DNA from 2 places in the [Rhizobium] kunmingense genome. Region 2 is predicted to be linked to the other one. Evidence: riboswitches for the same ligand, from Rfam matches in the RefSeq annotation. Region 2 holds a riboswitch; the other holds the start of a gene.

Region 1 (15,528 bases), 790 kb from region 2:
CTTCTTTTCGCGCAGGGCGATCTCGCCTTCTGCCTTTTCCATTTCCTTCGGCAGGTTTTCGAGCGCGAATTTCTGCTTGAAGGAAAGCTTGCCCCTGGTCTTCGGCGCATCCGGGACGGATGTTTCCGGCTTTGGTTTTTCCGCAGCCTTTTCGGCCCTGCGCCGCTCTTCCTGGGCGCCCTTGCGCTGCGCGAGCATGTCCGTGTAGCCGCCGGCATACTCGATCCAGCGACCGTCCGGTGCATCAGGGTTGGCCGGCGCGATCGTCGAGGTGACGGTGCGGTCGAGGAAATCGCGATCGTGGCTGACGAGGATGACTGTGCCGGCATAGCCGGCGACGATTTCCTGCAAAAGGTCCAGTGTCTCGATATCGAGGTCGTTTGTCGGCTCGTCGAGGATCAGGAGGTTCGACGGCTTGGCCATGATACGCGCGAGCATCAGGCGGGCGCGTTCGCCACCTGACAGATTTTTGATCGGTGTACGGATCTGCTCCGGCTGGAACAGGAAATCCTTCATGTAGCCGGCGACATGGCGCTGCTCGCCGTTGACGAGAAGCGTCTCGCCGCGGCCATCGGTCAGATAATGGGACAGCGTATCGGAAGGATCGAGATCCTCGCGTTTCTGGTCGAGCGTGGCGATCTCCAGATTGGTGCCGAGTTTGATCCAGCCCGCATCCGGTTGCAGCTGGCCGGTCAGCATCTTGAGCAGCGTCGTCTTTCCGGCGCCGTTCGGGCCGACGAGGCCGATGCGGTCGCCGCGATGGACGCGGATGGAGAAGGGCGCAACGATCGGCTTGTCGTAGGTCTTGGTGATGTTTTCCGCTTCGATGACGAGCTTGCCGCTTTCCTTGCCTTCGGTCGCCGTCGCCTGGATGCTGCCCTGCGGCCCCTTGTGGCCACGATAGTCGGCGCGCATCGCCTGCAGCTCGCCGACGCGGCGCATATTGCGCTTGCGGCGCGCGGTGACGCCGTAGCGCATCCAGTGTTCTTCGCGCTCGATTGCCTTGCCGAGCTTGTGCTGTTCCAGCTCTTCGGCTTCGAGAACCTCGTCGCGCCATGCTTCGAAATGGGCAAAGCCACGATCGAGGCGGCGCGAGGTGCCGCGGTCGAGCCAGACAGTGGCAGTCGATACCTTTTCGAGAAAACGACGGTCGTGGGAGATCAGCACGAGCGCGCTCCTGGTGCGACGCAGGTCGTCTTCCAGCCATTCGATGGTCGGCAGGTCGAGATGGTTGGTCGGCTCGTCGAGCATCAGGATATCGGGTTCCGGTGCCATGACGCGAGCAAGCGCCGCGCGGCGGGATTCGCCGCCCGAAAGACGGTTCGGGTCCTCTTCGCCGGTCAGCCCGAGATGCTGAAGCAGATAGGTGACGCGATAGGGATCATCGCCCGGTCCGAGCCCCGCTTCGGCATAGGCCTGCACGGTGGAGTAGCCGGAGAAATCCGGCGCCTGTTCAAGGTAGCGGATCGTTGCGTTCGGATGGCGGAAAACCTCGCCCGACTGCGCTTCGACGAAGCCAGCGGCAATCTTCATCAGTGTCGACTTGCCCGAGCCGTTGCGGCCGACCAGGCAGATGCGGTCGCCCGGTTCCACCTGCAGGCCGGCACCGTTCAGAAGCGGCGTGCCGCCGAAGGTCAGGACGATGTCATCGAGTTTCAAAATGGGCGGTGCCAAGGGTCATGCTCCGGAAAAATCGTTGGGGCGGGCAAGGATCATCGCCATCCCGTCTCTTAGATGGAATTCGACAGGTCCTTCCGCAATGTTGGAAACGGTGCGGGACGAGCCGAAGGGCAGCGCGAAATCCTTGACCGGATAGCGTGCGCCGAAAATATCGAGGCCGGCAAGCGCAGTGAAGCCGAGGACGGAAAACAGCGCGCCCCTGGGCAGGTCGACCGTGGTGTCGCCTTCAAGAAGCGGAATGCCTTCTTCATCGCCGGACATCAGCAGCACATGGAAGCCGCGTCTGGCGAGGCCCATCGCATGCAGCAGATGCTGGAGAGCGTGATCTGTCCGTTCGCCGCCAAGCGCGCCGATCAGGATCAGACGCCTTGCGCCGCGTTCGATTGCCTCGGTCGTGGCTATCTCGCCGTCCGTCTCGTTCTTCGCCGGCGGATAGGTCCTTCGCTCGACGTCTGGAAAGCGCGCGATCAGCTGCGCGTCGGAGGAATCGAAATCGCCGACCCAGAGTTCCGGTGTCAGGCCCAGCTCGACCGCATGGCGCATGCCGCTGTCGGCCGCAATCACACGACTTCCCGCGATCGCGTTCCTGACGCGATCGGTGACGGTGAGAGTGCCGCCAAGCAGGATGGTGAAGGTCGAAGTGGCCATGGGCATTGCCCATAGCGCAAAGGTGAGGGGCAGGGGAAGCAGCACGCCCGCTTATTTGCAGCATGCGATGGTGGCGCGGGGTGAAATTTGCCGCCATTGACGGCGGGCGTGGCAAGGATTATTTGAATAACCGAAATTCGTGGTGATTTGGCCGGCCGGCTTGCAGCCACGTTAAAAAAGTCGCTAAAGGGCCGCGAGAAGATTATCCAAATTTTCCCACGGGCCGGTCGCGATTTTTCGTTGCCGGTTTTTCTGTTTGTGGGTTCGATTATGCCGATCAAGATTCCCGATACACTGCCTGCCTTCTCGACGCTGGTTCAGGAAGGTGTGCGCGTGATGACCGAGACCGCAGCCGTGCGGCAGGATATCCGTCCGCTGCAGATCGGTCTTCTCAACCTCATGCCGAACAAGATCAAGACCGAGATCCAGATGGCGCGCCTTGTCGGCGCCTCGCCGCTGCAGGTGGAGTTTTCGCTCGTCAGGCTCGGAACCCACAAGGCGAAGAATACGTCCGAGGAACATCTGCTATCCTTCTACCAGACCTTCGACGAGGTGAGGGAACGCAAGTTCGACGGCTTCATCATTACCGGTGCGCCGGTGGAAACCATGCCCTATGAGGACGTGACATACTGGGACGAGATGCGCCAGATCTTCGACTGGACGTCGACCAACGTGCATTCGACGATGAATGTCTGCTGGGGTGCGATGGCGGCGATCTATCACTTCCATGGCGTGCCGAAACATGCGCTGGACGAGAAGGCATTCGGTGTCTATCGCCACCGCAATCTCGTGCCTTCTTCGGTCTATCTCAACGGTTTTTCCGACGATTTCCAGGTGCCGGTGTCGCGCTGGACTGAGGTACGTCGCGAGGACGTTGCGAAAAAGGACGATCTGGAGATCCTGATGGAGTCCGACGAGATGGGGCTCTGCCTCGTGCATGAGAAGGCGGGCAACCGGCTCTACATGTTCAACCATGTCGAATATGACTCGACCTCGCTCGCGGACGAATATTTTCGCGATGTGAATGCCGGCATCCCGATCAAGATGCCGCATGACTATTTCCCGCATAATGACGACACGCTGACGCCGCAGAACCGCTGGCGCAGCCATGCGCACCTTCTGTTCGGCAACTGGATCAACGAGCTTTACCAGACGACGCCTTATGACGTGGAGAAGATCGGCGCGGCGTAGGCCGGGACCTCGCCGATTTTCGTTGCGGCGCATGTCGGAATCGCGCAGTTTGCCGCCCGGTGACGGGTGGAGGAAGCATCATGGCGGCGCAGGCGTTCGAGGTTTTCGGCAAAACGGAAACGGGCGAGCCCGTGCAGCGGGTGCGCATTTCCGGCGGCGGGCTGACGGCGCAGGTGCTGACCTGGGGTGCCGTCATCCAGGATCTCCGGCTTGAAGGCCACACGCCGCCGCTGGTGCTCGGTTTCGAGCATTTCGACGATTATCTCGCTCACTCTCCCTATTTCGGCGCGACGCCCGGCCGCTGCGCAAACCGTATCGGCAAGGGCAGGTTCTCGATCGACGGCCGGGACTATCAGCTGGAACTCAACGAGCGCGGCGTGACGCATCTGCATGGCGGCTCCGACGGGGTCGGGCGGCGCAACTGGAGCATCGTCGAGCATGCGGGTGACAGGGTGGTGCTGAGCATCGTCGATCCGGACGGGCGCGCCGGCTATCCGGGCAATTGCACGATCACCGCCACCTATCAGCTGAAGCCCGAAGGCGTGCTTTCCGTTACCTACGAGACGGTGAGCGACCAGCCGACGCCGGCCAATGTCTGCCAGCATTCCTATTTCAACCTCGATGGCCGGGAAGACGTTTTCGGGCATGACATCATGATTGCCGCAGACCGGATGACGGCGGTCGACGAGCGGCTGATCCCGACCGGCGAACTGACCTCGCTTGCCGATTCGCCCTTCGATCTGCGCCAGATGGGGCCGATTCAGAGGCCGCTGGAAGACGGTTCACAGGTGCCGTTCGACCACAATTACGTGCTCTCCGGCATGCCGGTCGCCAAGCGCTCCGTGGCGCTGGCGCGCAGCCTCTATTCGGGTGTGACGATGGAAGTGCGCACCACGGAGCCTGGCGTGCAGTTCTATGCGGGCGTGATGCTCAACGTTGCAGCACCGGGCTTCGATGGGCGCCGCTATGGGCCCTATGCCGGATTCTGTCTGGAAACGCAGATCTGGCCGGATGCCGTCAATCACGAAAACTTCCCCAACGCTATCCTGCGTCCCGGTGAGGTGCTGCGGCAGGAAACGGATTATGTGTTTTCGAAAGGGTGATCGCTGCGGCGATTCCGAGAAGGGCATTCGTAGGCGTGTAGGATATGTCCGCATTCATGGCCGGTTGGCCAATCTCCGCGGTTGTTGGCGGAGTGATGGCGGCTCGGCCGGCCGGTAACGCATCACCTGCGGCAAGCAGGCATGGGCCTCACGCAGGAAGCGTCGGTACGTTTAATTCGCGCTGTATGCGTTTCTGCAGTGCGTCCGCTACGGCATGCAGAAATTCCTTGCGGCGTTGGTCCAATGTCATTTCCGCATCGAGGTTGAGCGGTCCGCGAATTTTTTCCATAAATCCCGAGTGATCGTATCGATCCGAAGCGACGTTCACTTCGACCTCATCCATGAAATGCGCAAGAAGCGGCTCGAGAGCGAGGTTCGTATCCTTCTGATACTGGATCGCCATTTGCTGAGCGAGCTTTCGCATCTGTACGTATGGGCCGAACATGGCGCTCATCTTCATCTCCTCTGTAGCCTGACTGAGAGTTAAATAAGTAGCGTCGGCCGGAATGCGATAGGCACGATCGCGAGAATGCTTGCATGCCTGCGCGATATTTTGATGACTGCGAGCGTTTGAATGACGGTATGGCGACGAACAGACGCCCCGTCTCTCCGAGGAGAAATGGTTGCCTTTTCGAGCGCGTTGTCAGGGAGGGTGAGCCGGCCTGTGCGCGAATGCACCAAAGCTATGCCATGGAAAGGCAGGAACAAATCCATCACCATGGATGGATCGTCAAGCTGCATATATATGGGTTTTTTGTCCTGTGCCCGACCTGAGAGATAGGTGACAAATCGTACCGGAGACATGGGTTACACTTTTCGACTTTATCGGGAGGTGTCGATGCCGTGGAGAGAGACTTCGGTCATGGATGAGCGTCTTCGATTTGTCGCCCGCTTGCTGGAAGGCGACAGCATGAGCGATGTGTGCCGTTCGTTCGGCATTTCGCGCAAGACTGGCTACAAGATCTTCAATCGCTACAAGGATGAAGGGCTCGAGGCGCTTACGGATCGGTCTCGACGGCCAGTGCGCTATGCCAATCAGTTGCCTGAGCCGGTGGAGGCGATGATCGTGCGGTTCAAGAAGGAAAAGCCGCACTGGGGCGCACGCAAGATTCGCGAGCTGCTTGTGCGGCGGCTGGCTGGCGACGTGCGTATTCCGGCCAAAAGTACGGTGCATGCCGTGCTGGACCGCTACGGCCTTGTAAGCCAGGCCCGCAAGAGGAACCCTGCGAACAAGGCCGTCGGCACGCCGCTTTCGGCAGTACCTGGTCCCAACGATCTCTGGTGCGCCGACTTCAAGGGGGAGTTCAAGCTGGGCAACGGCCAATACTGTTACCCACTGACGATCACCGACCAGCTCTCGCGCTATCTTCTGTGTTGCGAGGCCTTCGAATCGACGCGCGAACAGGGTGTCTTCGAGGCCTTCCGGCGGGTTTTTGCCGAGCGGGGCCTGCCGGCCGCGATCCGCTCCGACAACGGCCTGCCTTTCGCCAGTCCCAACGGGCTCTACAATCTGTCAAAGCTATCGGTCTGGTGGCTCAGGCTCGGCATCGCTATCGAGCGCATCCGTCCCGGTCACCCGCAGGAGAACGGCCGTCACGAGCGCATGCATCTAACGCTCAAGAAGGAAGCGACGAGGCCGCCGGGCCGCAATATCTTGCAGCAGCAGATGCGTTTCGACGCTTTCGTCAGTGAATTCAATGAAGAACGGCCGCATGAGGCGCTGTCCATGAAGGTCCCGGCCGAGCTCTACACCACATCGCCAAGACCTTATCAGGGCCTACCGGACATCGACTACCCCTTCCACGATCGCGACGCCATCGTCACTAACTGCGGGCGGCTTTGCATCCATCGCAAGAAGATCAATATCTCGACGGTGCTGGCAGGACAGAGGCTCGGGCTCAAGGAAGTCGACGATGGTATTTGGCTCGTCAGCTTCTTGAGCTATGATCTCGGATACATCGACTTGGAACAGAGGACATTGCAAACAATCGACAACCCGTTCGGCACGAGGTTGTTACCTATGTCTTAGGAACAGATTGTTACCTATGTGTCCGGGTTGGACACTGAGGGACTGGAGCGGGCGAAGGGATTCGAACCCTCGACCCCAACCTTGGCAAGGTTGTGCTCTACCACTGAGCTACACCCGCTCATCAATCCGTCGGTCCGTGTGGTAGTTCGAACCGTCTGGCCGGTGGCTCGTTGCCGCCGACGAGGCGCTATATGGCCCAGACGATTTTCAAATGCAACAGGGAAATGACGATCCGGCCAAAGATTTTTTTGTTTCTCTCTAAATCCCTTATTTTGCAGGGCTTTTCGTTTTTAGTGATTATGTGGGCAATGGCTTGGAGCGGTAAGGCAATGTCTCTATAGTCGGCATTTCCCGCCAATCATGATCCCGGATATGACCGAAAATATGCCGAAAACAGCCGCCGATCTGTTCGCTTTTCTCGACAGCCTCGATATTTCCCACACGACGAAGAGCCATGAGCCGGTTTTCACCGTCGCCGAATCGCACAGCCTGCGGGATGCAATGCCCGGAGGGCATACGAAGAACCTGTTCGTGAAGGACAAGAAGGATCGCTATTTCGTCCTGACGGTCGAGGAGCATGCGGTCGTCGATCTGAAGACGGTGCACAAGGTCATCGGCGCATCGAGCCGTGTATCGTTCGGCAAGCCGGAGGCGATGCTGGACTATCTCGGTGTCGTGCCGGGCTCGGTCACCGTCTTCGGTGCCTTCTGCGATACCGGCAACAATGTCACATTCGTGCTGGACGAAGACCTGATGAAGGAGGATATCATCAACGCTCATCCGCTTTCCAACGACGCGACGACCGCGATCGGCAGGGAAGATCTCATCCGCTTTCTCGAAGCGACGGGTCATGCGCCGCTTGTCTTGAAAGTAACGGACTGACATACGATGTTCTGCGCAGATAAACACAAGGTTTCCCGGGAGAAGATCCATGAGCGGCAACGATAATCCCTATGCCGGGTCCTATGGCGGCGGTTATGGCGGCCAGATGAGCGGTTCGGCCGGTTTCGGCGCGCAGCCGGCGGCGCCTGCCGCGGCCCCGAGCGCTGCCGCTTCCGCCGGCGCGAGCCATGTCAGCGACACGACCACCGCAGGCTTTGCCAAGGACGTGCTGGAAGCCTCGCGGGCGCAGCCAGTGCTGGTCGATTTCTGGGCGCCCTGGTGCGGCCCGTGCAAGCAGCTGACCCCCGTGCTCGAAAAGGTCGTCAACGAGGCGCAGGGCCGTGTGAAACTGGTCAAGATGAATATCGACGACCATCCCTCGGTTGCCGGCCAGCTCGGTATCCAGTCTATTCCTGCCGTGATCGCCTTCGTTGATGGCCGGCCCGTCGACGGGTTCATGGGAGCCGTGCCGGAAAGCCAGGTGATCGAGTTCATCGACAAGGTTGCCGGTCCGGCCGGTGCGGATCAGGCGGCTGAAATCGAGGCTATTCTTGGCGAAGCGGACGTGCTTCTTGCCGATGGCACTATCGAGGGTGCTGCGCAGCTCTACAGCGCCGTGCTGCAGGCCGATCCTGAAAATGCAAAGGCTGCCGCCGGCATGATGCAGTGCCTGCTCGCCATGGGCGAAGTGGAGCGCGTCGGCCAGATGCTCGCTTCGCTGCCGGAGGAGATGACGGCAGATCCGGCAATCCAGGCGGTGGCGAAGAAGATCGACCAGATCGAGGAAGCGCGCAAGCTCGGCGATCCGGTGGCGCTGGAGCGTGATCTTGCAGCCAACCCGGACGATCACGCAGCCCGCGTGAAGCTTGCCAAGATCCTCAATGTGCAGGGCGAGCGCGAACAGGCTGCCGAGCATCTGCTGACGATCATGCGCAAGGACCGTGCCTTCGACGACGACGGTGCGCGGCGCGAGCTTTTGCAGTTCTTCGATGTCTGGGGACCGAAGGACCCGGCAACGATTGCGGCGCGTCGCCGGCTGTCGTCCATCCTCTTTTCCTAAACAGCGCGTTATACGATGCCGCCGGTCTTGCGATCGGCGGCGGATGCCCCAGATATTCGGGTAGCTAGAACGCCATCAGAAGCAATCTGCGGGAGGTGTCGAGCCGATGCATGTGGGAAACGCGCGGTACTTGAAACGTGAAGATTTACCGGAAATCCTGCCGGTATTTCCGCTTGCCGGGGCGTTGCTGCTGCCGGGCGGCCAGCTTCCGCTGAACATATTCGAACCGCGCTATCTTTCCATGTTCGATGCAGCGCTTGCCGGCGACCGGCTGATAGGCGTCGTGCAGCCCTCGCTTGTCGCACCGTCTGATGCTGTCGATCCCCTGCGCCCGGCGCTTGCGTCGGTCGGATGCCTCGGGCGCATCACTTCCTTTGCCGAGACCGGCGACGGTCGCTACATCACCTCGCTCAGCGGCGTCTGCCGCTTCCGCGTGCTGGGTGAGGTTTCAAGCGATCGTCCGTATCGCTCCGTGCGCCATGCGCCGTTCATGACCGATCTGTCTGAAGAGGACGGTGAGGCATCGGTCGACCGGCGTGAACTGTTGCGGGTATTCCGCGCCTATCTCGATGCCAACAAGCTCGAGGTCGACTGGGAAAGTGTCGAGCGGGCGGGAAACCGGACGCTGGTCAATTCGCTCTCGATGATGTCGCCCTTCGGGCCGGCGGAAAAGCAGGCGCTGCTCGAGGCGCCGGACCTGAAGACACGGGCCGAAACGCTGATCGCGATCACGGAAATTCTGATCGCCCGCGGGCTTTCCGATACCGATACGATTTTGCAGTGAGGCCGGTCTTGGACGAAAAACTCAGCAGCGTCGATCCGAAGCTTCTCGATCTTCTCGTCTGCCCGTTGACAAAGGGCACGCTGACGCTCGATCGCGCCCGCAACGAGCTGGTGTCGGAGGGCGCGCGGCTCGCCTATCCGATCCGCGACGGCATTCCGATCATGCTCGTATCAGAGGCACGTAAGATCGAGGATTAGGCCCTGCGCCGACGGCGCGGCGCCGCCTATTTCCGGCTGCGCCGCGAGCAGCGGTAAGCATGTGGTCAGTAACGGTAGTCGGTGAAAACCGGCTCAACCGAGCCGCCCCAGCGACCTTCATAAAGCGCCAGCAATTCATCTGCGACTGTCGTCTTCTTCGCCAGCACGTTTTCGAGCGGCGAAAGGAAGATGCTTTCGTCCTGCCCTTCGCCGTTCTGTTTGCCACGCGATTTCAGGCCTCTTGCGGAAATCGCGACCGCCTCTCTGGCGATGTCGAGAACCGAGTGTCCCTTGATAGACGCCTTCAGTCCGTTCGCCGGTACGCTGTCGCGCATGGCGATAACGTCATCGAAGGTCCAGTCGGCCGTCAGTGTTTCGGCATCGGCAAGTGCTGTGTCGTCATAGAGAAGGCCGACCCAGAAAGCGGGCAGGGCGGAGATGTGGGAGATCGGACCGCAATCGGCGCCACGCATCTCAAGGAAGCGCTTCAGCCGCACGTCGGGGAAGAGCGTCGACAGATGGTTGGTCCAGTCGCCCATGGTCGGCTGCCAGTCGGAGATCTCGTCCTTCAGGGCGCCGTCCATGAATTGGCGGAACGTGATATGGGTGCAGTCGTGGTACTTGCCGCCGCGGACGATGAAATACATCGGTACGTCGAGTGCCCATTCGACATAATCGGCGAAGCCGAAATCCGTGTTGAAGACGAAGGGCAGGGTGCCGGAGCGCTGGTTGTCGGTATCGCGCCAGATCTCGCCGCGCCAGGAGACGAGGCCGTTAGGCTTGCCTTCAGTAAATGGTGAGGCGGCGAACAGCGCGGTCGCGACCGACTGCAGCTTCATCGACACGCGCATCTTGGCGACCATGTCGGCTTCCGAGGAGAAGTCGAGGTTTACCTGGATCGTCGAGGTGCGGTACATCATGTCGAGGCCACGGCTGCCGACCTTCGGCATATAGCGGGACATGATCCCGTAACGCGACTTCGGCATGCGCGGCGTGTCTGCCAGCGACCATTTGGGGCTGCCGCCCAGGCCGAGGAAGCCGATACCCATCGGCGCGGCAATTTCCTTCACCAGCGCCAGATGCTCATTGGTCTCGCGACACGTCTCGTGGATCGTCTCCAGCGGCGCGCCGGAAAGCTCAAACTGGCCACCCGGTTCGAGCGAGATCGCACCCATCCCGTGCTGTTCACCCAGCCCGATAATGTTGTCGCCATCCATAATCGGCTCCCAGCCGAGCTTGTCCTGCATGGCCTTGAGGATGGCGGAAATGCTGGCGTCGCCGAAATAGGGGACCGGCGTGTTGTCTTTGGCGAAGAACACGAATTTCTCGTGCTCTGTGCCGATGCGGAATTTGTCCTTCGGGCGCGGGCCCTCTGCAAGATAGGCGGTAAGCTCGGACACCGAGGAAAGCGGTGTCTGGTCTGTCGTATCGCGCGCCATGAAAATACCTTGGTCGGAATGCCTGATTGGTAAGCCAGACTGATAATCGTCCGGCTGCTTGAACCGAAATCATCTGCGGTGCAAGCGAATTTGTTTCAAGATCGGTTCAGAAAAACACGGCCAACTGTTGCCGTTTGGCCGCTGTAGCGGACGACCTATTCCGATCCACTACCTCCAGTCGCCCACCGCCGCCTGAATGACGGCGAGCGCTGCAACTGCCGCGGTGTCGGCTCGCAGAATCCGCGGCCCAAGCGGTATGGCCGTGACGTAAGGCAGCGCGCGGAGGCGTGCCCGCTCCTCGTCAGAAAACCCGCCTTCGGGGCCGACCAGCAATGCCAGCTTCGTTTCCGTCACCTTTGCGAGGATAGGCAGTGGATTCTGCCCTTCGTCGCCCTCGTCGCAGAAGATGATCCGCCTATCCTCGGGCCAGCGTTCCAGAATATCGGCAAGCCTGCGCGGTTCTGCCACTTCGGGTATCGACAGTATTCCGCACTGCTCGGCCGCCTCGATGACATTGGCCTTGAGCTTGTCGAGATTGGTGATCTTGCCCTGGACATGCTGGGTCATCACCGGCTGCAGCGTGCCTGCACCCATCTCGACCGCCTTCTGCACCAGGTAATCCAGGCGCCCGACCTTCAGTGGCGCGAAGAGATAATGCAGGTCGGTGGCTTCCGGTTGAGTCCGCGTCTGCTCGACCGGAAGCAGCACTATCTTCTTGCGGCTCGGAAACGTGATTTCGACCAGCCATTCGCCATCGCGGCCGTTGAAGGCCAGCAGTTTCGCCCCGGCCTCCAGCCGCAGCACGTTGGCGAGGTAATTGAACTGCTCGGCCGAGGCCTCATGTCGGGCGTCGGCACCGAGCGGGGCATCTATAAACAGCCTTTGCAGGCGAAAATTGGCACGCACCTGGACAAATCCTTACAAGAACAGCGCGAACATAACCGTCGCGATCAGCGCTGCAAGACCCGCTGCGGCCGGAAGCGTCACCATCCACGCCGCAAGAATGCTGAGCATATGCGATCGGCGCACCAGATAGCGGCGTTTCAGTTCATCGACATTGCGCTCGAAGGGCTCGTTCTCATCCTGCTCGCGGCCGGCGCGTACCCGCATATATTCGAAACGGCGCTTCGAATGCTGCGTGTACCATTCGCGAAACAGCCCGACGCCGAAGACCGCGCCGACGGCGATATGGGTGGATGAAACCGGCAACCCCACCCAGGAAGCGACAAGCACCGTCAGTGCTGTCGACAGAGACACGCAATAGGCGCGCATCGGGTTGAGCTTGGTGATTTCCGCACCGACAAGTCGCACAAGCTTCGGCCCGTAAAGGAGAAGCCCGAGCGAAATGCCGAGCCCGCCGATGACGAGTTCCCAAAGCGGTACATGCACGGAGCCGGTGACGCCGTTCTGTGCCGCCGAGACGATTGCCGCAAGCGGTCCGATTGCGTTCGACACGTCGTTGGCGCCGTGCGCGAATGACATCAAAGCCGCCGAAAGGATGAGCGGAATGCGAAACAGCTTGCGCAGCGACTGGTTGCGGTTCTCAAGGCCCTGCGCTTGGCGAGCGATGACGGGGATCAGCGCCCGCCAAGAGACAAGTCCGGTTGCAAGCGCAATACCCGTGGCGATGAGTGGTGAGCCAGGGAGAAACTGATCGAAACCGATCAGGGCGACATAGCCGGCAAATGTGCCGACCATTGTTCCGATCAGCACGGGCACCCAGGTTTTTGCCGCGGAGATCTTGTCCTGCCGGTAGATGATCGTTTCCTTGACGATCAGCAGGAAGCCGGCGGCGATCAGGCCGCCGAGCAGGGGGGAGATCACCCAGCTTGCGGTAATACCGGCAATCATGCCCCAGTTGATCGCACCAAAGCCCGCAGCCGCGATGCTCGCGCCCATCACGCCACCGACGATCGAATGGGTGGTCGAGATCGGCGCGCCGGCCCAGGTGGCCAGGTTGACCAGCATGGCGGCGGCAAGCATCGCCGCCATCATCGCCCAGATCAGCATGCTCGGATCGGCGATGCCGCCCTCCGACATCAGGCCGCTGGCGATGGTATGGACGACGCCGCCACCGGCCAGCACAGCACCGGCAACCTCGAATACGGCGGCCAGTGCCAGTCCGAAGCCCATCGTCATGGCGCGGGCACCGACGGCTGCACCGATATTGTTGGTCACGTCATTGGCGCCGATATTCATCGCCATGTAGCCGGCCAGCGCGGCTGCCGCGATGATGATCATCGCACCCGGTGTGCCCGTTACATAGGATGAGGCGAAGATTGCCGTCAGAATGATGAACAGAAGCGCCGTGCCGGGGGCCGCAAGCCCGCGCGCAGTCTGCCTTGCGGCATCCTCGACCGAGGAGATTTTCTCGAGATCCTTGTCGAGCGTGGGTTTGCTGAGGCGCTGAGGTCGTTGGGCCATGTTTCGTATGTCGGTAATAGGGTGGCGTCTGATCTGCTCCGGCTGGTCTGCCGGATGTTCTAGCGCCTGCCTTTGAAGAGATTATGATGCGAGAGGCGAGCCGTGTTCAGCCGGCAATCGGCAATGCCATGCCGTTGACCGCTACATCCTTGGCCGGCTTGTTCGCTTCAGCGGCGAACTGCAGGAACAGGATTTTCAGCTCCGGTTCGTTGACCCGGTCGGCGGCTTCCTCGCAGGAGACCCACTCGATATTGCGGGCGCCCTTTTCCTTGAAGTTCTTGACGCAGTCCTCGACCTTCAGGAGATGCACCTGTACGCGGACGAAAACCTTCAGTCCGTTATCGAGGCCCTTGTTGTAGTGATAAAAGCCGAAGGCGCGCTTGCCCGCCTTGCCCTTGACGCCGACTTCCTCGAAGGCTTCCTGCTCGGCCACCTGATGGGCCTTCTTGCCGTCCATCGGCCATCCCTTGGGAATGACCCAACGGCCGGTGTCCCGACTGGTTGCCACCAGAACCTCAATGCCGCCGCCCTTCTTGGCGCGGTAGCAGATCGCAGCATATTGCTGGCGCGGCGGACGCTGCACCATAAGGCGAAAATTGCTGGCGATGCGGTTCACTAGGCCCAATTTCGAAAACACCTCCAAGAGATTTTCATTTTACTAATATAATGCTTGCGCCAGGATTAACGAGTGCCGGTGATCGAATTGGATCGTGAATCACCTGTTAAAAGCCCTTGTCCGGCTAAGTATAACTGGCCAACCGGATAGCGCGTCAACAGCTTATTGCACAGCTGTTCAAATTTCCCCCGGATGTGGCGAAAATGCGTATCCCACATGGCTTTCGCGCTCTTTTTCTCTTCCGGACATTGCAGGCCCAGCCATTGTTGCTAGGTTTGCTGATGGGGATGCGAGGAGGAGTGCATGCCGGAGGCCATTCAGTTCCTGCCGCTCAGGCGCGAGGTCATCGCACGCCGTGCGGCCATCATCGGCGACCTGTGCGGGCTTTTGCCCGCGGATTGCGTCATCCATGAGGCGCGAGAACTGGTGCCGTTCGAAACGGATGCCTTCATCTCCTATCGACGCGTGCCGCTCGCCGTCGTCTTGCCGCGCACGACCCTGCAGGTGGCGGCGGTGATGAAATACTGCCATGCGAATGGCGTCCCGGTGGTCCCGCGTGGAGCCGGCACATCGCTTTCAGGAGGGGCGATCCCGCAGGAGGATGCGGTCGTGCTCGGCCTGTCGCGCATGGCGCGCATTCTCGAGGTGGATTACGCCAACCGCACGGCCACCGTTCAGGCCGGCGTGACCAATCTGAGCATATCCGAAGCGGTCGGCATCGATGGGTTTTTCTATGCACCGGACCCCAGTTCGCAGCTCGCCTGCACGATCGGCGGCAATATCGGCATGAATTCCGGCGGCGCCCACTGCCTTAAATACGGGGTGACGACCAATAATCTTCTCGGCGTGAAGCTGGTGCTGGTCGATGGCCAGGTGATCGAACTCGGCGGCAAGCATCTGGACAGCGCGGGCTATGATCTGCTCGGCCTCGTCTGCGGCTCGGAAGGGCAGCTGGGCATCGTCACGGAGGCGACGGTGCGGTTGATCGCCAGGCCTGAAGGCGCGCGTCCGGTCCTGTTCGGCTTTGCGACGTCCGAAGCGGCCGGTGCCTGCGTTGCCGATATCATCGCCTCGGGCATCATTCCGGTCGCTATCGAATTCATGGACAAGCCGGCGATCGAGATCTGTGAGGCCTTTGCCAAGGCAGGTTATCCGCTCGATGTCGGCGCACTCCTGATCGTCGAGGTCGAGGGCTCGGAGGCCGAGATGGACGCTACGCTGGAAGATATTGTGGGCATTGCTCGTCGTCATGAGGTGATGACGGTGCGCGAATGCCAGTCGGCAACCGAGGCGGCGCTGATCTGGAAAGGCCGGAAATCGGCTTTCGGCGCGACCGGCCGGATTGCCGACTACATCTGCATGGACGGTACGGTACCGCTCGGAAAGCTCTCCTATGTGTTGAAGAAGACTTCCGAAATCACTGACAGTTTCGGCCTGCGGGTGGCGAATGTCTTTCATGCGGGCGATGGCAACAT
Region 2 (15,528 bases):
CGCGGGAAGAAGGCCTTCAGCATCGCCGCATGGGCGGTATCCCCGACGACCCCAACACGTTTTCCGGCAAGGGCGGCTGCCGTATCGCCCGGCAGTTCCAGCGATCGCAGTTTGGCAAAGCGGGCCGGGATGCCGAGATAGGGACGCGAGAAGGCGAATTTTTCACGGCGCTCCGGCGTGATGGCAATGCCTGCCATGACCGCCTCGCCGGCATTGCCATCCAAAGCCGTCTCCAGATCCTCGAAAGGCAATGCTTGGATCTGGCACTTCGCCTCCAGCCTCAGCTCGGCGCAGATTTCGCGAGCGAGATCGACATTGAAGCCGGCCAGGCGGCCGCTCTGGTCGGCGAAGTTGAAGGGCGGGAAATCGACGGTCGTCAAAATGCCGATGCGCACCACCGCCGAGAGGTCCGGCCGCGCCAGCCGCTCGCGCGCGTCGAACATCAGCGGCAGTTGATCGGCACCATTAACGGCCGTTGGGTCGCTCTGGGAAATTGCCGGCGTTGGCGCGGCAAAGGCGGCCGAAACCAGCAGGAAAGCGCTAAAGAGGCGCAAAGCCCCCCGCCAAACTGGGGATGTAATCATCCGGCGCCTCATTAAAATACACAGTGGGCAAAGGTCGACGCGCCGATTTCAACTCGGCAGCGCCGTTCGGGGATGGTGTAACAGAACCATGCGCTTCGGGGAATATCCGCCGCAGGGATCGGCGATCTATGATGACGCGGGCGAGATGCCGGAGCACGACGCCGTCGGGGCCGCGGGTGGCGAGGCCATCCGTGCTGCACGGTCGGAAGCCGACGTGCTCGCAGCGCTCGGTTTTTCCAAGCCGCTGATCGCCGAAGTCGCTGCGCGCGCCCTTTACAACGGTACCTCGCTCGAGGCGGAGCTGCTGCGCTCCGGCAAGGTGCGCGAAGACGCCTATTATGGCGCGATCGCACGGCTGCTGCGGCTGCCCTTCCTCCAGACGATCGATGCGGCGCTGGTGCGGGACGGCGCGCTGAGCGACACACAGCTCATCCGCCCGACCATGATCAGGCTTGCGCATCGCAACCGGGCGCCACAGACCGTTATCGTGCCGGAGGCCGCGCGGCTGGCGGATCTTGCGGCAGCACTGGTGACCATGCCCCCGCTTGGCCGGGACCTTGCCATCACCACGCCGACGGCGCTGCGGCAGGAAATCTGGTCTGCCGGAGAGGCGCGGCGAGCACGCGAGGTTACCAACGGTCTTTTCGAGAGCCGGCCGCTGTTTTCCGCGCGGCCGGTGCTTACCGGACAACAGGGGTTTTATGCCGGCACGCTGGTGACCGGTGTGATCGCCAGCCTACTGATGGCACCGCTTGCCACGCTGTTTTTCCTGCATGTGACGCTGTCGTTCCTCTATCTCTCATCGCTGATTCTGCGGCTTTCGGCCTTGGCCATCAAGATGCGGCAACGTCCGTCCCCGCCTCCGCAGCCGGCACCTCCGGGGTACCTGCCGCGCTATACCGTCATGGTGGCGCTCTACCGGGAGGCGCCGGTTGTCCGGCAGCTGGTCACCAGCCTGCTGCGGCTCGACTGGCCGGCTGCGCTTCTCGATATCAAGCTTGTCTGCGAGGCGGATGATGCGGAGACGATCACGGCGCTCGAGACGTTCCGCCTGCCGCCGCAATTCGAGATCATCCGCGTGCCGCCGCTCGGGCCGCGAACGAAGCCAAAGGCCCTTACCTATGCACTTGCGGCCGCCCGTGGCGAGTATCTGGCGATCTACAACGCCGAGGACCGGCCGCATCCGCAGCAACTGCGCGAGGCCTATGCAACGTTTCGCAACGGGCCGGACGACCTTGCCTGCCTGCAGGCGCCGCTGATCATCGCCAATGCCCGCGAGAACTTTCTGAGCGGGCTTTTTTCGCTGGAATATTCGGCGCTTTTCCGCGGCCTGTTGCCGATGCTGGCGAAAGGCCGCATGCCGCTGCCGCTCGGCGGTACATCCAATCATTTCAAGACCGAGATCCTGCGGCAGGTCGGCGGCTGGGACCCGTTCAACGTGACGGAGGATGCCGATATCGGCCTGCGCCTGTTCAGGCTCGGGTATCGCTCGGGCGTGATCAGCCGACAGACGATGGAGGATGCGCCGCTAGAAATGTCAGTCTGGATGGCGCAGCGCGCCCGCTGGTTCAAGGGCTGGCTGCAGACATGGCTGGTGCTGATGCGCCAGCCCGCGACGTTGGCCCGCGAGATGGGCATTCTGCCCTTCGTGATCTTCCAGCTCACGGTCGGCGGCATGCTGCTTTCGGCACTGCTGCATCCGCTTATCTTCGTCTTCCTGTGGCTGGGCGCCTCGGCCCTGCTGGAGGCGCCGAAGGATGATCTGCCGCTCGGCACGCTGTCGCTGTTCATCATGGATTTCGTCAATATTATCGGCAGCTACCTGATCTTCCTCGGTCTCGGCGTCGGCTCGATGATCGACCATGAAAAGCGGATGCTGGGCAGGAAGTGGGTCTTCGTTCCCTTCTATTGGCTGATGATTTCGGCGGCGAGCTGGAGAGCGGTGGTGGAGCTGAAAACGAAGCCTTTTCACTGGAACAAGACGCCGCATCGGCCAACGATCCTGCCATCCGCACCAGCGGAAAATCCGGCGACCCGAGCAGCCGGACTTCCCGATCATTCCGGGTGACTTGCCGAAACCGGACAAACATGACAAAATTGATCAGATTTTAGGTTCGGAGCGATTGGTCCGGCTTTCAGATGCAAGACCGCTTTCAACGGTCATATCTTGATATCAGGGCGGATTTGAAATTGGGTTTCTGGCACGCGATGGACTGGCGGACCGAGGGCATTCAGGTCGTCGCCCCGCCAAGGTGGCGGCAGTTTGACGGGCTTGTGAGCGTCTTCTGGGAAGCGGAAAGTCAACAGGGCGCCAAGGGCTATTACCTCGCCGACGACCCGCGCATCATGATCTTCTTCAGCGACGTGTCGTCGCGCGTCAGCATTTCCAACGAGAATGGCGAGTTCTGCCGCAATCATCGGCCGATGACACGGGCGATCTATATTCCGGCCGGCGTCCCGATGTGGACGACCAGCCGCGCGCTGCACCGTTTCTCGCATCTCAACCTGCATATCCACCGAGACCGGCTGATGCGTTTCCTGTCCCCTTCCCTGGGGAGTTCGGCCGCCCTTTCCGCGATGAAGCGACCGTCGGAAGTGCAGGATATCGGTGCGATCGAGACACTCGCCGGGCTTCTCGTCGATGAGATTTCCGGGCCATCGCGGCACTCCGTCTTCGCGGAAAGCCTCGTGGGAAGCATCGTTGCCGGCCTGCTCGACATTCCGATGACGGACGAGAAACCCGCCAATGGTCGGCTGACGCAGGGGCAGCTGAACAAGCTGACGGCACGCATCGACGCGCAGAGCGATTGCCGGATGACAATCGCGGAAATGGCCGAGACGGTGGGTTTGTCGGAAAGCTGGTTTGCCAACGTGTTCAAGCAGACGACCGGCAAGACGCCGCTGCAATGGCAGCTTGCCAAGCGGATCGAGCTTGCCAAGGGTCTGCTCGTCAATAGCGATATTGCCGTTGCCGATATCGCGGCAGAGCTCGGCTTTACCGATCAGGCCCACCTGACCAAGTCATTCCGCCAGATCGTCGGAACAACACCTGCCGCATGGCGCCGCGTGCAGCAGGGCGGCTGAGCTCCTCTCGCAACCGGAAGGAAAATTCCCGCCCGCAGTGATGCGGACGGGACGGGCGTTACCAGGTCTGACGGAGGGTCGCCATGATGTTGCGGCCCGGATTGTAATAGATGCCGCCGCCGTCATTGTTGGCGACATGCTTCTCGTCGAAAACGTTGCTGACGTTAAGCTGGAACGTCGTATTTTCCTGGATCTTGTAGGTATAGGCAGCATCGAAGACCACAGCGCCATCCGACTTACGGGTGTTGGCGTTGTTGAAGTAATACGAGCCGATATAGCGTGCACCAAGCCCGAAGGTCATGTCGCCGCGAGCGCCCTCACCTTCCAGAGTGTAGGTACCCCATAGGGATGCAATGTGTTCGGGAACCTGGGCAAACTTCTTGCCGTTCAGGTTGTTGGCATTGCCCGGCTCTTCGATCTTCGAGTCGATGTAGGAATAGGCGGCGATCAGGTTGATGTTCTGCGGCAGCTCGACCTTGGCTTCCAGATCGATACCGCGATGGCGCACCTTCTCGACAGTGGATTCAAGATATGCCGGAGCCTCACGCGTGGTGATGTTCTCCATCGTCAAATCGTAGACCGAAGCGCTGAACAAGGCCGGAAAGGCATCCGGGCGATACTTGATACCCGCCTCATACTGCTTTCCGGTCGTCGGCGTGCTCCCGAAGGCCGGTGGCGCAGCAGACTCGGCATAGCTGACAAAAGCCGCGACTTCGTCGGTAATCTTGTAGCTCAGACCAAAGCGCTTGGTGAATTCGCGATGTTCTTCCGAGTCGTCGGTACCAAAGATCCTGTCCGTCTGGCTAAGATCGAGCCAGTCGTTTCGGAAGCCGAGGCTGGCCGTCAACCTGTCGGAGAAGGTCAGATCCTGCTGAAGGTAGATCGCCTTCGTCTTCTGCGTGTTTTCTCGGCTGCTGCTCAAGGGAATTGTCGAGGGGAAACCGGAATAGATCGGATTTTGCCAATCGATGGGCGTGGTGAGGCCCGGGTAATAGGGCAGGTACGGAGACGACGAGTCGTAATAGCCGGTGCTCTCAGACTTGTAGTTGTTATAATCCACGCCGACTAGCGTACGGCTCTCGACCTGATCGAAGTCTGCCTCGTAGAGCATGTGAGCGTCGATGACGAACTGTTCGCTGGAGCTTTCGCTCGCGAAGAGATCGCGATTGATCAGCGTGTCCGACGGGTCAAGAACGCCCAAAGCATCGTTAAGGTACATATAGCCGAACGACGAACGGGTCTTGCTGTAGCGCGCGCTTGTATTGAACGTCAGACCGTTGGCAAAGTCGTGATCGAAGATGAAGCTGTAGGTGTTGCGGTTGGTCGTATCATAATTGAAGTCCGGTTCACCGAAGAATTTATCACGGTCAAAGTCGGATCCGATCGGGTGAGCACCGCTGCTCGGCGTACCATCCTTGTCGAGGTGATCGAAGATGAAGGAGAGGCTCGTCAGATCGGTCGGGCGCCAGGTCAGGCCCCCCATGATGAAGTTCTCGTCATCCTGCGAATAATCGTATTCGGCATTGGAGCGCTGGAACTTGCCGGTGAGGCGGTAAGAGAGCGTATCATCCTCAGTAATGTTGTCACCGAAATCGAAACCGGCTTCCTTGTGAGCAAAGGAGCCGCCTGTTCCGTAAACCTCACCAAAGCGCTCGCTCCTCGGGCGCTTCGTCACGTAGTTCACAGAACCACCCGGATCGGAAACGCCAAAGCCGGAGGAATTAGCTCCCTTGAGAACCTCGATGCGTTCGAAAGCATAGGGTTCCTCGCGAGTGCCAGCCCAAGTGCGGCCGATCGCCAAGCCATCGCGAGAGGTGTAGGGCGAGAAGCCGCGGATCTTGAAATAATCGTAGCGATCGTCAGAGCCGTAATAGTCGGTGTTCACGCCGGCGGTGTACTGCACGACCTGCTCGATACTCTGCGCACCACGTTCCTCGATTTCCTTGGACGTGATGACCGAGACCGTTGCCGGAGCTGTCAGCACATCGGTCGGCATCCTGCCGACGGCTGTCGTCTCTCTCGCCACGATCGAGTTGGAATCATTGCTGGTATCGAGCGTGCTGCCAGTACCCTGGATAACGATCGGCGCAAGCGTCGTGTCCGATGCAGCGGTATCGGCCTCCTGGCCGATTGCCAGGGTCGGGGCGAGTGCTACGAGCGCGGTGCAGCCCAGAAGCACGGTTTTCCGGTAGCGCTTCAGGGCTCGTTTCGGGTTGTCGCTCGTGCGTTGCATGTCCATGTTCATCTTCCAAGATTGATCTGGCGATCGCCGGCCCGCGAGTTATCGAAGCCGCCGCTGATTTCGGTTGGGCAGACATGGAGCAGCGCATGCGCGATGCCTGCAGATCGAGATCCGTTGATCCCAACGCAAGCCGGTGCACGCGATAACCAAATTGTGTCCCCGGCAAGGCTCATAACTTGAGCAAGCTTATCCAGTATTGTATCTTTTTTAAACTTTGTAGAAACCTACGGAAAGATCACCATGGCCACCGTCGAGGAACAGCCATCCGGTTGACGCGCCCGGTTGAACCTGAAACTGGAAGTCCACTTATCCACGGACGGTCACGGAGATTGCACATGCCGCCATTCATCGCTTCCGCCCTGCGCATGGTGTCCTGCTGCATTATCCTGCTCGTTGCGAGCCTTGCACAAGCCGCGGACGGCGAGACCACGTATCCGATCACCATCAAGCATGCGCTGGGTACCACGGTCATCGAGAAGAAGCCGCAGCGCATTGCAACCGTTGCCTGGGCAAACCATGAAGTGCCGCTGGCGCTCGGCATCGTGCCCGTCGGCATGGCTGCCGCCAATTTCGGCGATGACGACAATGACGGGATCCTGCCCTGGGTGACCGCCAAGCTTGACGAACTGGGCGCGCAAAGGCCGGTCCTGTTCGACGAGGGCGACGGCATCGATTTCGAGGCGGTCGCCGCCACGCAGCCGGATGTCATCCTCGCCGCCTATTCAGGCCTCAGCCAGGCAGATTACGATACGCTGAGCCAGATCGCCCCGGTCGTCGCCTATCCCGAGGCGCCATGGTCGACGGACTGGCGCGAGATGATCCGCTATAACGCGCTTGGCCTCGGCATGGCCACGGAGGGCAATGCCCTGATCAAGACGATCGAGGGCGAGATCGCCGAGGCGGTTGCCGGCCATCCCGAACTGCATGGCAAATCTGCGATGTTCATCACCCATCTCAACGCGTCAGACCTCAGCGTCGTCAATTTCTACACGACCAACGACACGCGGGTGAAATTCTTCGCCGATCTCGGCCTTGCCTCGCCGAAGAGCGTCGTCGACGCTTCGGCACCGGGGAAATTCGCTGGGGCCGTCAGCGCCGAACGGATCGACGATTTCGACGATGTCGACATTCTCGTCACCTATGGCGACCAGCGTCTGCTCGAAGCGCTTGAAGCCAATCCGCTGATGGCGAAGATGCCGGCCGTGGAAAACAAGGCGCTCATCACGCTCGGCCGCAATCCGGTCGGCACCGCCGCCAACCCGACGCCGCTTTCGATTTCCTACGTGCTGAAGGATTACGTCGCACTGCTTGCCGGCGCCGTCAAGAAAGCCCCATGACGCCCGATCAGCCTGCAGCCCCAACCCTATTATCGTATCTGTCGAACAGGCAGAGAAGCCTCTGGCTCATCGGGCTTGTCGCGCTTCTTGCGCTGCTGTTCGCAGCCTCGGTGACGATCGGGACGCGTGACGTCGCATGGGCCGATATCGTCGCAGCCCTTGAGGGTCATGTGGATACGATAGGCCAGGCGGCCGTGGCACTGCGCATTCCGCGCACGCTGCTGGCGCTGATGGCCGGCGCGTCGCTTGGCCTTGCAGGGGCGATCATGCAGGGGGTAACGCGCAATCCGCTTGCCGATCCCGGCATTCTGGGCGTCAACATGGGCGCCTCGCTTGCCGTCGTCATCGGCGTCGCATGGTTCGATATCACCTCTGCCTCCGCCTATATCTGGACCGCTGTTGCCGGTGCGGCGGGCGCCGCGATCTTCGTCTACACGATCGGCTCGATGGGCCGCGGCGGTGCGACGCCTTTGAAACTGGCGCTGGCGGGTGCAGCGACCTCGGTCGCCTTTTCCTCGCTGGTGATCGCGATCGTTCTGCCTCGGGCCGACATTGCCGGCGGCGTGCGTTCATGGCAGATCGGCGGCGTCGGCGGTGCGACCTTCGAGCGGATCTGGCCGGTTCTGCCCTTTCTCGCCGTCGGTTTTGCCATCAGTCTTCTTTCGGCACGCAAGCTGAACTCGCTGGCGCTTGGTGACGAACTGGCAAGCGGCCTCGGCGAGCGGGTGGCCGTGGCGCGGGCAACCGCCGCGCTCGGCGCCATCCTCCTATGCGGCGCGACCACCGCCGTCTGCGGCCCTATCGGGTTTCTCGGGCTGGTCGTACCGCATGTCTGCCGCCTGCTGGTCGGTGTCGATCACCGCTGGCTTCTGCCCTTCTCGGCACTTGCCGGGGCAAGCCTGCTGCTCGCGGCCGATGTCGTCGGCCGCATCATCGCACGGCCGGCGGAACTCGATGTCGGCATCATCACCGCATTGATCGGCGCCCCCTTCTTCATCTGGATCGTCCGCCGCCAGAAGGTTCGCGAGCTTTGACCACGATCTCCCCTCCCCTTTCCGGCACACTTGCCGTGATCGTCGCCAACCGGCAGCGACGCCGTCGCAGATATCGACTGGTGATTTCCACCCTCGTGCTGACGGTCGCCTTGCTGTTTGCACTGGCGCTGTCGCTCGGCCAGTCCTTCACGCCGCCGGGGGACGTGCTTCGGGTGCTGATGGGGGAAAACGTGGCCGGCGCGAGCTTTGCCGTCGGCCAGCTGCGCCTGCCGCGCTCGGTGCTGGCGGTGCTGGCCGGCCTGAGCTTCGGTCTGGGAGGCGCGGCCTTCCAGATCATGCTGCGCAATCCTCTGGCCAGCCCCGATATTGTCGGCATCAGCTCCGGCGCAAGCGCCGCCGCCGTGTTTGCCATCATCGTCCTGTCATGGAGCGGACCGGCCGTTTCCATTCTCGCCGTTTGCTCCGGCCTTGGCGTGGCGATGGCGGTGTATGGCCTGTCATCGCGCAACGGGGTTGCCGGTACCCGCCTTATCCTGGTCGGCATCGGCGTTTCCGCCATGCTGGAAAGCATCGTCGCCTATATCCTTTCCCAGGCGCCCGCCTGGAGCCTGCAGGAGGCGATGCGCTGGCTGACCGGCAGCGTCAACGGCGCACAGATCGGTCAATCCGGCACACTGCTTCTGTCGCTTTTCATCTTCGGCGGCCTCTTGATCAGCCGCGGACGCGACATAGAGGCACTCAGGCTCGGCGACGACATGGCTGCGGCACTTGGCGTTTGCGTCTCCGCCACACGGATCATCGTCATCGTCGCGACCGTCGGCATGATCGCCTGCGCCACGGCCGTGACCGGCCCGATCGCCTTCGTCGCCTTTCTATCGGGACCGATCGCCGCCCGTATCGTCGGCGACAGCGGGCCGCTGCTTCTGCCGGCAGCCCTTGTCGGGGCGGTCCTGGTTCTTGCCGGCGATTATGCCGGGCAGTTCCTGCTCGCCAGCCGCTACCCGGTCGGCGTCGTGACAGGGGCGCTTGGCGCTCCCTATCTCATCTATCTCATCATACGCGCAAACCGGGCCGGAGGCTCGCTATGACCGTTCATTCGCTGACCGCAGAGACGCTTTCCGCCGGATATGGCGAAAGCGACATCCTCACCGACCTCGACCTTGCCATCCCTCCCGGCAAGATTACCGTGATCGTCGGCGCCAATGCCTGCGGAAAGTCCACATTGCTGCGGGCCATGTCGCGGCTGCTGACGCCGCGCAACGGGCAGGTTCTGCTCGACGGAAAGTCGGTGCACAAGACGCCGCCGCGAGAGCTTGCCCGGACACTCGGCCTTCTGCCGCAATCACCGGTCGCGCCGGAAGGCATCACCGTTGCCGATCTCGTCAGCCGCGGGCGGCATCCGCATCAGGGCCTTTTCTCCCGATGGACGACAAAGGACGATGCGGCCGTGCAGGCGGCGCTCGACGCGACGAAGACGGCGGACCTTGCAGACCGGCCGGTGGACGAGCTTTCCGGCGGCCAGCGCCAGAGGGTATGGATCGCCATGGCACTCGCCCAGGAAACGAATGTCCTGCTTCTCGACGAACCGACGACCTTTCTCGACATCAACCACCAGATCGAGGTTCTCGATCTTCTGACCGACCTCAACCATGAACGCGGCACGACGATCGTCATGGTGCTGCACGACCTGAACCTCGCCGCCCGCTACGCGGACCATCTGGTGGCGATGAGCGGCGGGCGCATCCATATATCGGGAACGCCGGAAGAGGTGCTGACGGAAGCAACCGTGAGGGACGTGTTCGGCCTGCAAAGCCGGGTGATTGCCGACCCGACCTGCGGCCGGCCGATGATGCTGCCGCTCGGGCGACATCACGTGCATGGTTCGTGAAGCGTCAGCCGGCCCCGTAACGGGCCGTGTCGTCATGCGGCGGAAGGCCTGAAAATTCAGCGCCAGTGGTCGGCCACCCAGGATGCCGGCTTGATGTAGTGACGCAGGTAGCGGAAGAAGCGCTTGCCTTTCCGCTTGTTCTTGTCGAAGGCGCTCGCGAGATGCTGGAGCGGCGTCATCGCCACGCCATTCTCGCCATATCGGCCTTCGATCGCATGCTGCGGCCAAAGACCTCTCGGGAAAATCACCACGCGGGCGCTTTTGGGCAGGCGCGGCGCGAAAAAATAATTGAGCGGGAACGGCCAGCGGCAGTCCTGGCGAAAATGCAGTACCCATTTGCGCGGGAACAGCTTGATGCCGCCGGGCGCGCAACGGCTGACGTAGCGCTGCTCGAACCGATAGGTATCCGCGACCCATTGCGGATCTTCCTTGAATTTTTCCTGCAGCGGCAAAAGCTTGCCGACGGGAAAACGAAAGAGAGACGTCTGGCCGAGACGTTCGAAAGGCGTGGTCTGGTTTTTCGCGAGGATCACGTCATCCGCATTTCCGGTCTCGAAGAAGGGATCAAGCGAGGAGACGATCACCAGATCGAGATCCAGGAACAGAACCGGCCCCTTGAGCGATCCGAGCTCCGGCCCCCAAAGGCGCGACTTTGGCCAGATGCCGAGCGTATTGACCGGCATATCGACTTCGATCGGCGGCAGGTCCTCGCAGAGAATTCCCGGATGCAGACCTTCACGATTGTCGGTGAAGCAGGTGAAGGTGAAGGGCGGCGTGATGTTGCGTTCGACCATGGTGTAGAGACGGTTGATGAAAGGCGCGCCGTATTTGGTACCCCAGCTGATGCAGATGACCTGCTTGACGCCGTTGCTTGCGGCCAAAACTTCGCTACCCATACCCAAACTTCCTTTGCGGCGCAGACACCTGCGGACCATCAACGATGGACCCGTTACCGTCAGACGGTCGCAACTATCCTATTCAAACTGCCGGATGCAAGGGTTCTGCCGGATCAATAGGCCAAATGGCAGGAGAAGCTGGAGCGGGTGAAGGGAATCGAACCCTCGTATTCAGCTTGGGAAGCTGCTGCTCTACCATTGAGCTACACCCGCTTAGTCGGTGAAGGTTTCCAACAACCGCCCGGCCCTGTCAAGGTTGCGGTGATCGTATCATGAGGATCGAGGTTCAGCCGCGAAAGTGCTTCGACAGTTTCAGGCCCTGCGCCTGGTAATTGGAGCCCAGGCCGGAGCCGTAGAGGCCCTGCGGCGCCTCCAGCATGTGCTCATAGACGAGGCGGCCGACGATCTGGGCGTCTTCCAGGATAAACGGGACTTCGTGGCTGCGCACTTCCAGCACGGCGCGGCTACCGCGGCCGCCGGCAGCCTCATGGCCGAAGCCCGGATCGAAGAAGCCGGCGTAGTGGACGCGGAATTCGCCGACCAACGGATCGAATGGCGTCATTTCAGCCGCATAGAGCGGTGGGACATGCACCGCCTCGCGCGAGACAAGGATGTAGAATTCGTCCGGATCGAGGATCAGTTCGTTACGGCCACGGCTATAGAGCGGTTCCCAGAAATCAAACAGGTCGTGCTGGGCCTTCTTGTCGACATCGACCACGGCGGTGTGGTGCTTGCCACGGTAGCCGATCAGGCCGTTCTCATCGCCCCTCAGATCGATCGACAGGGCGATGCCGCCACCCGAGACGTTCGGCTTGGCGGCGGCGACCAGTGTTTCCGTCTCGTGCAGGTGGAGGATTTCCGGCTCGGTCAGGAGCGCGTTGCCGATGCGGAAGCGGATCTGCGACAGGCGCGAGCCCTGACGGGCGACGATCGGGAAGGTGCGCGGCGAGATTTCCAGATAGAGCGGGCCGGAATAGCCGGCCGGTATCTTGTCGAACTCTTGCGCATGATCGGTGATGACGCGGGTGAAGATATCGAGGCGGCCGGTCGAGGATTTCGGGTTTGCCGAAGCGGACATTTCCGCCGGCAGGTCGAGACGTTCCATCAGCGGCACGATGTAAACGCAACCGGTTTCCAGAACCGCACTTTCCGTCAGGTCGACGACATGCAGCTTCAGGCGATCGAGCTTGTCGGACACAAGGCTGTTCGGGCCCGGCATGAAGGAGGCGCGGACGCGATAGGCTTTCGCGCCAAGCCGAAGGTCGAGGCTTGCCGGCTGGATCTGGTCATGATCGAGCGCCCTCTCGGAGATCAGTCGCCCCGTTTCGAAAAGCGCCGCGATCGCGCGGTCCGCCAGAATTCCCGTTTCCCGAGCCATGATGTCTCTTTCAAATTTTGGCGGTGACAAAACCAAATACAGGCCATTGACGCAAGCAGATGCTAGGCGTAAGCCAGCTTTATCCCGTGGTGATTTGCCGGTCGGCTTGCAGCCACGTTAAACAAGTGGCTAAAAAGACCGGGTTGCTAAAACCGGTCTGCTTTCGCGGCCGGTTTTTTTGTTTTGGAATGAGGACTGACATGACAGACAAATGGCGCCCGGCAACTACACTCGTACACGGTGGCACGCTGCGCTCGCAATATGGCGAGATGTCTGAGGCGATCTACCTGACACAGGGCTTTGCCTACGACAATTCCGAAGCCGCGGAGGCACGCTTCAAGGGCGAGACCGACGGCTATATCTATGCCCGCTACGGCAGCCCGACCAACGACATGTTCGAAAAGCGCATGTGCGCGCTGGAAGGCGCCGAAGAAGCGCGCGCCACCGCCTCCGGCATGGCCGCCGTTTCGGCGGCGCTGCTCTGCCAGCTGAAGGCCGGCGATCATATCGTCGCCGCCCGCGCGCTGTTCGGCTCGTGCCGCTGGGTCGTAGAGACGCTTGCGCCCCGATACGGCATCGAATGCACACTCGTCGACGGCCGCGACCTGGCCAACTGGGAAGCCGCGATCCAGAAGAATACCAAGGTCTTCTTCCTCGAAAGCCCGACCAACCCGACGCTCGAAATCGTCGACATCGCCGGCGTGGCCAAGCTCGCCAACCAGATCGGCGCCAAGGTCGTGGTTGACAACGTGTTTGCCACGCCGCTTTTCCAGAAGCCGCTCGAACTCGGCGCCCACATCGTCGTCTATTCGGCAACCAAGCATATCGACGGCCAGGGCCGCAGCCTTGCCGGCGTGATCCTTTCTGATCGCGAATGGGTGCTGGAGCATCTGCAGGACTACTATCGCCATACCGGCCCGGCCATGTCGCCGTTTACCGCCTGGACACTGATCAAGGGCCTCGAAACGCTGCCCTTGCGCGTGAAGCAGCAGACCGAGAACGCTTCCAAGGTCGCCGACTTCCTGGCCGAGAGCGGCAAGGTTGCCAAGGTCATCTATCCGGGCCGCAAGGACCATCCGCAGGCAGATATCATCGCCAAGCAGATGACCGGAGGCTCGACGCTCGTCTGCTTCGAACTGAAGGGCGGCAAGGAAGCGGCCTTCAAGCTGCAGAACGCTCTGGAAGTGGTGACGATCTCCAACAATCTAGGCGATACGCGCAGCCTGATCACCCACCCCGGCACGACGACGCACAAGAACCTGACCGACGAGGCCCGCGCAGAGCTTGGCATCTCCCCCGGCACCGTCCGTTTCTCGGCCGGCATCGAGGACAATCAGGATCTACTCGACGACTTCGCCCGCGCGCTTGCGGCGATCTGACGGACCGGCCTATTCAGACATGGTGAATTGCAAGCAGTGTCATCGCTTGCGATTCACCATAACAGTTATCCCTAATTCCAAGAACAGATCACGGTTTCCGGCGTAAGCTGTGAGTTTTCTTGACGTTTATGGCGCACTGTACGATATCCGACGCAATGGAGTTGAGGTGTTGTCCATGTATCGCGCCCGGACACGAGACATAGAAGTTGCAGTAGAGCCCTTTTACCTGGAGGATCAATCCTGCCCGGAAGAGAGCCGCTACGTCTGGGGTTACCGTATCGTCATCGAGAACCATTCGATCCATACGGTCAAGCTGGTTCACCGCTACTGGCACATTACCGACGAGAACGGTCTGGTTGACGAGGTCGACGGCCTCGGCGTGGTCGGTGAACAGCCGAGACTTCGCCCCGGCGACAGTTACGAATACTCGTCCGGCTGCCCGCTCGATACGCCGTCGGGCATGATGTTCGGACATTACGACATGCAGACGGATGAGGGCGAAGTGTTCAAGGTGGATATTCCCGCCTTCTCGCTCGACACGCCGGGCATTGCCCGTACTCTCAACTGAGAACGACTGACGGAAACGTGATGCGGGCGCTAGACAGAACTGCGGATCATGGATGAATATTATTTAATATCCGTTTGTTAGCTGATTTTCGCCCGCAAAACATTAGCGCGTACGCAGATATTGACGCAAGCTTCCAGCAGGCTTCACTTCCTATCGCCCGGAGAGCCGGAGTTTTTCGGCGTCCTTTAGCGGTATGCGGAGTAGCAATGCGGATCGAGATCGAAAACGCGGAATTGGCGGGCCAGTCGCTGAATGAGGCAATGCGCTTTCACGCGAGCGGGGATCTGGAAAGCGCCGAGAAGCATTATGTGCAGGTTCTCTCCAAGGAATATCGCACGACCGATATTCTGCCGCTTCTGGCAGGCGTCGTCTCCAAGCGCGGCGATACCGAGATGGCGCTCTATTACTGGGACAAGCTGATCGCGCTCGACCCGCGCCACCTGACCGCCTATCTGGAGAAGGCGAAGATCCTGCGCGACCTGAAGCGTCATGACGAGGCGATCAACTGTTACCAGATCGCCCGCGGCCTTGCTCCGGATAAGCCGCTCGTGCGCAACAACCTTGCCGTGACGCTGGCCGATAGCGGCCGCAAGGACGAGGCGCTGCAGGAATTCGGTCAGGTGCTGCGCCTGCAGCCATCCAATATCAACGCGTTTCATCAGATGCGCCGCCTGACGGCCTCCATCGTACCCTTCTGGCATATTCCGATGCTGAACGACGCGCCACGCAACGACGCCTTCGAAGCCGCGATCATCAAGGCGATCGCAATGCGCGGGCCGGATGCGCAGATCCTCGACATAGGCTCGGGCAGCGGCCTGTTGTCGATGATGGCAGCGCGCGCAGGCGCAACCAACATCGTCACCTGCGAGGCCGTGCCGGTGATTGCCCGCACGGCCGAGGCCATTATCGCGGACAACGGCTATTCCAAGCAGATCAAGGTGGCCGCGAAGAAATCGACGGAGCTTGTCGTCGGCAAGGAACTGGAGACAAAGGCGAGCATGCTCGTTTCGGAAATCCTGTCGAGCGACCTTTTGGCCGAACATGTGCTTTCCACTTTCGAGGATGCTCGCGAGCGGCTTCTGACCGATGATGCGATCATCATTCCGAAGCGGGCCGCTGCGATGGGCTGCCTCGTCACCAGCGAGACGCTGGAGGCCTATAGCAGCGTGACGACGGT

The links. A riboswitch is a leader RNA that binds a small molecule or an ion and turns the genes downstream of it on or off. The one in region 2 is predicted to bind S-adenosylmethionine.
Region 1: it holds a riboswitch for S-adenosylmethionine, as region 2 does, so the genes downstream of both, metA (homoserine O-acetyltransferase MetA) here and AC0JZ4_RS03275 (O-succinylhomoserine sulfhydrylase) in region 2, are expected to answer to the same signal.

The regions. Positions count from the first base shown of each region.
Region 1 covers NZ_CDRNXG010000001.1:1,419,917-1,435,444, forward strand. The annotation lists gene AC0JZ4_RS06855 (ABC-F family ATP-binding cassette domain-containing protein) at 1-1,674, opposite strand, end outside; gene AC0JZ4_RS06860 (thiamine diphosphokinase) at 1,678-2,328, opposite strand; SAM riboswitch at 2,458-2,535, shown strand; gene metA (homoserine O-acetyltransferase MetA) at 2,599-3,519, shown strand; gene AC0JZ4_RS06870 (aldose epimerase family protein) at 3,600-4,622, shown strand; gene AC0JZ4_RS06875 (hypothetical protein) at 4,771-5,076, opposite strand; gene AC0JZ4_RS06880 (IS481 family transposase) at 5,461-6,651, shown strand; tRNA gene AC0JZ4_RS06885 (tRNA-Gly) at 6,695-6,769, opposite strand; gene AC0JZ4_RS06890 (prolyl-tRNA synthetase associated domain-containing protein) at 7,024-7,533, shown strand; gene trxA (thioredoxin) at 7,583-8,593, shown strand; gene AC0JZ4_RS06900 (LON peptidase substrate-binding domain-containing protein) at 8,700-9,377, shown strand; gene AC0JZ4_RS06905 (Trm112 family protein) at 9,386-9,574, shown strand; gene AC0JZ4_RS06910 (glutamate--cysteine ligase) at 9,640-11,013, opposite strand; gene AC0JZ4_RS06915 (16S rRNA (uracil(1498)-N(3))-methyltransferase) at 11,182-11,919, opposite strand; gene AC0JZ4_RS06920 (inorganic phosphate transporter) at 11,932-13,437, opposite strand; gene AC0JZ4_RS06925 (NUDIX hydrolase) at 13,544-14,023, opposite strand; gene AC0JZ4_RS06930 (FAD-linked oxidase C-terminal domain-containing protein) at 14,357-15,528, shown strand, end outside.
Region 2 covers NZ_CDRNXG010000001.1:633,119-648,646, forward strand. The annotation lists gene AC0JZ4_RS03220 (transporter substrate-binding domain-containing protein) at 1-584, opposite strand, end outside; gene AC0JZ4_RS03225 (glycosyltransferase family 2 protein) at 673-2,652, shown strand; gene AC0JZ4_RS03230 (helix-turn-helix domain-containing protein) at 2,775-3,668, shown strand; gene AC0JZ4_RS03235 (TonB-dependent siderophore receptor) at 3,727-5,907, opposite strand; gene AC0JZ4_RS03240 (iron-siderophore ABC transporter substrate-binding protein) at 6,276-7,247, shown strand; gene AC0JZ4_RS03245 (FecCD family ABC transporter permease) at 7,244-8,281, shown strand; gene AC0JZ4_RS03250 (FecCD family ABC transporter permease) at 8,278-9,330, shown strand; gene AC0JZ4_RS03255 (ABC transporter ATP-binding protein) at 9,327-10,130, shown strand; gene AC0JZ4_RS03260 (glycosyl transferase) at 10,187-11,026, opposite strand; tRNA gene AC0JZ4_RS03265 (tRNA-Gly) at 11,166-11,239, opposite strand; gene AC0JZ4_RS03270 (2'-deoxycytidine 5'-triphosphate deaminase) at 11,313-12,404, opposite strand; SAM riboswitch at 12,481-12,558, shown strand; gene AC0JZ4_RS03275 (O-succinylhomoserine sulfhydrylase) at 12,605-13,783, shown strand; gene apaG (Co2+/Mg2+ efflux protein ApaG) at 13,959-14,351, shown strand; gene AC0JZ4_RS03285 (tetratricopeptide repeat protein) at 14,558-15,528, shown strand, end outside.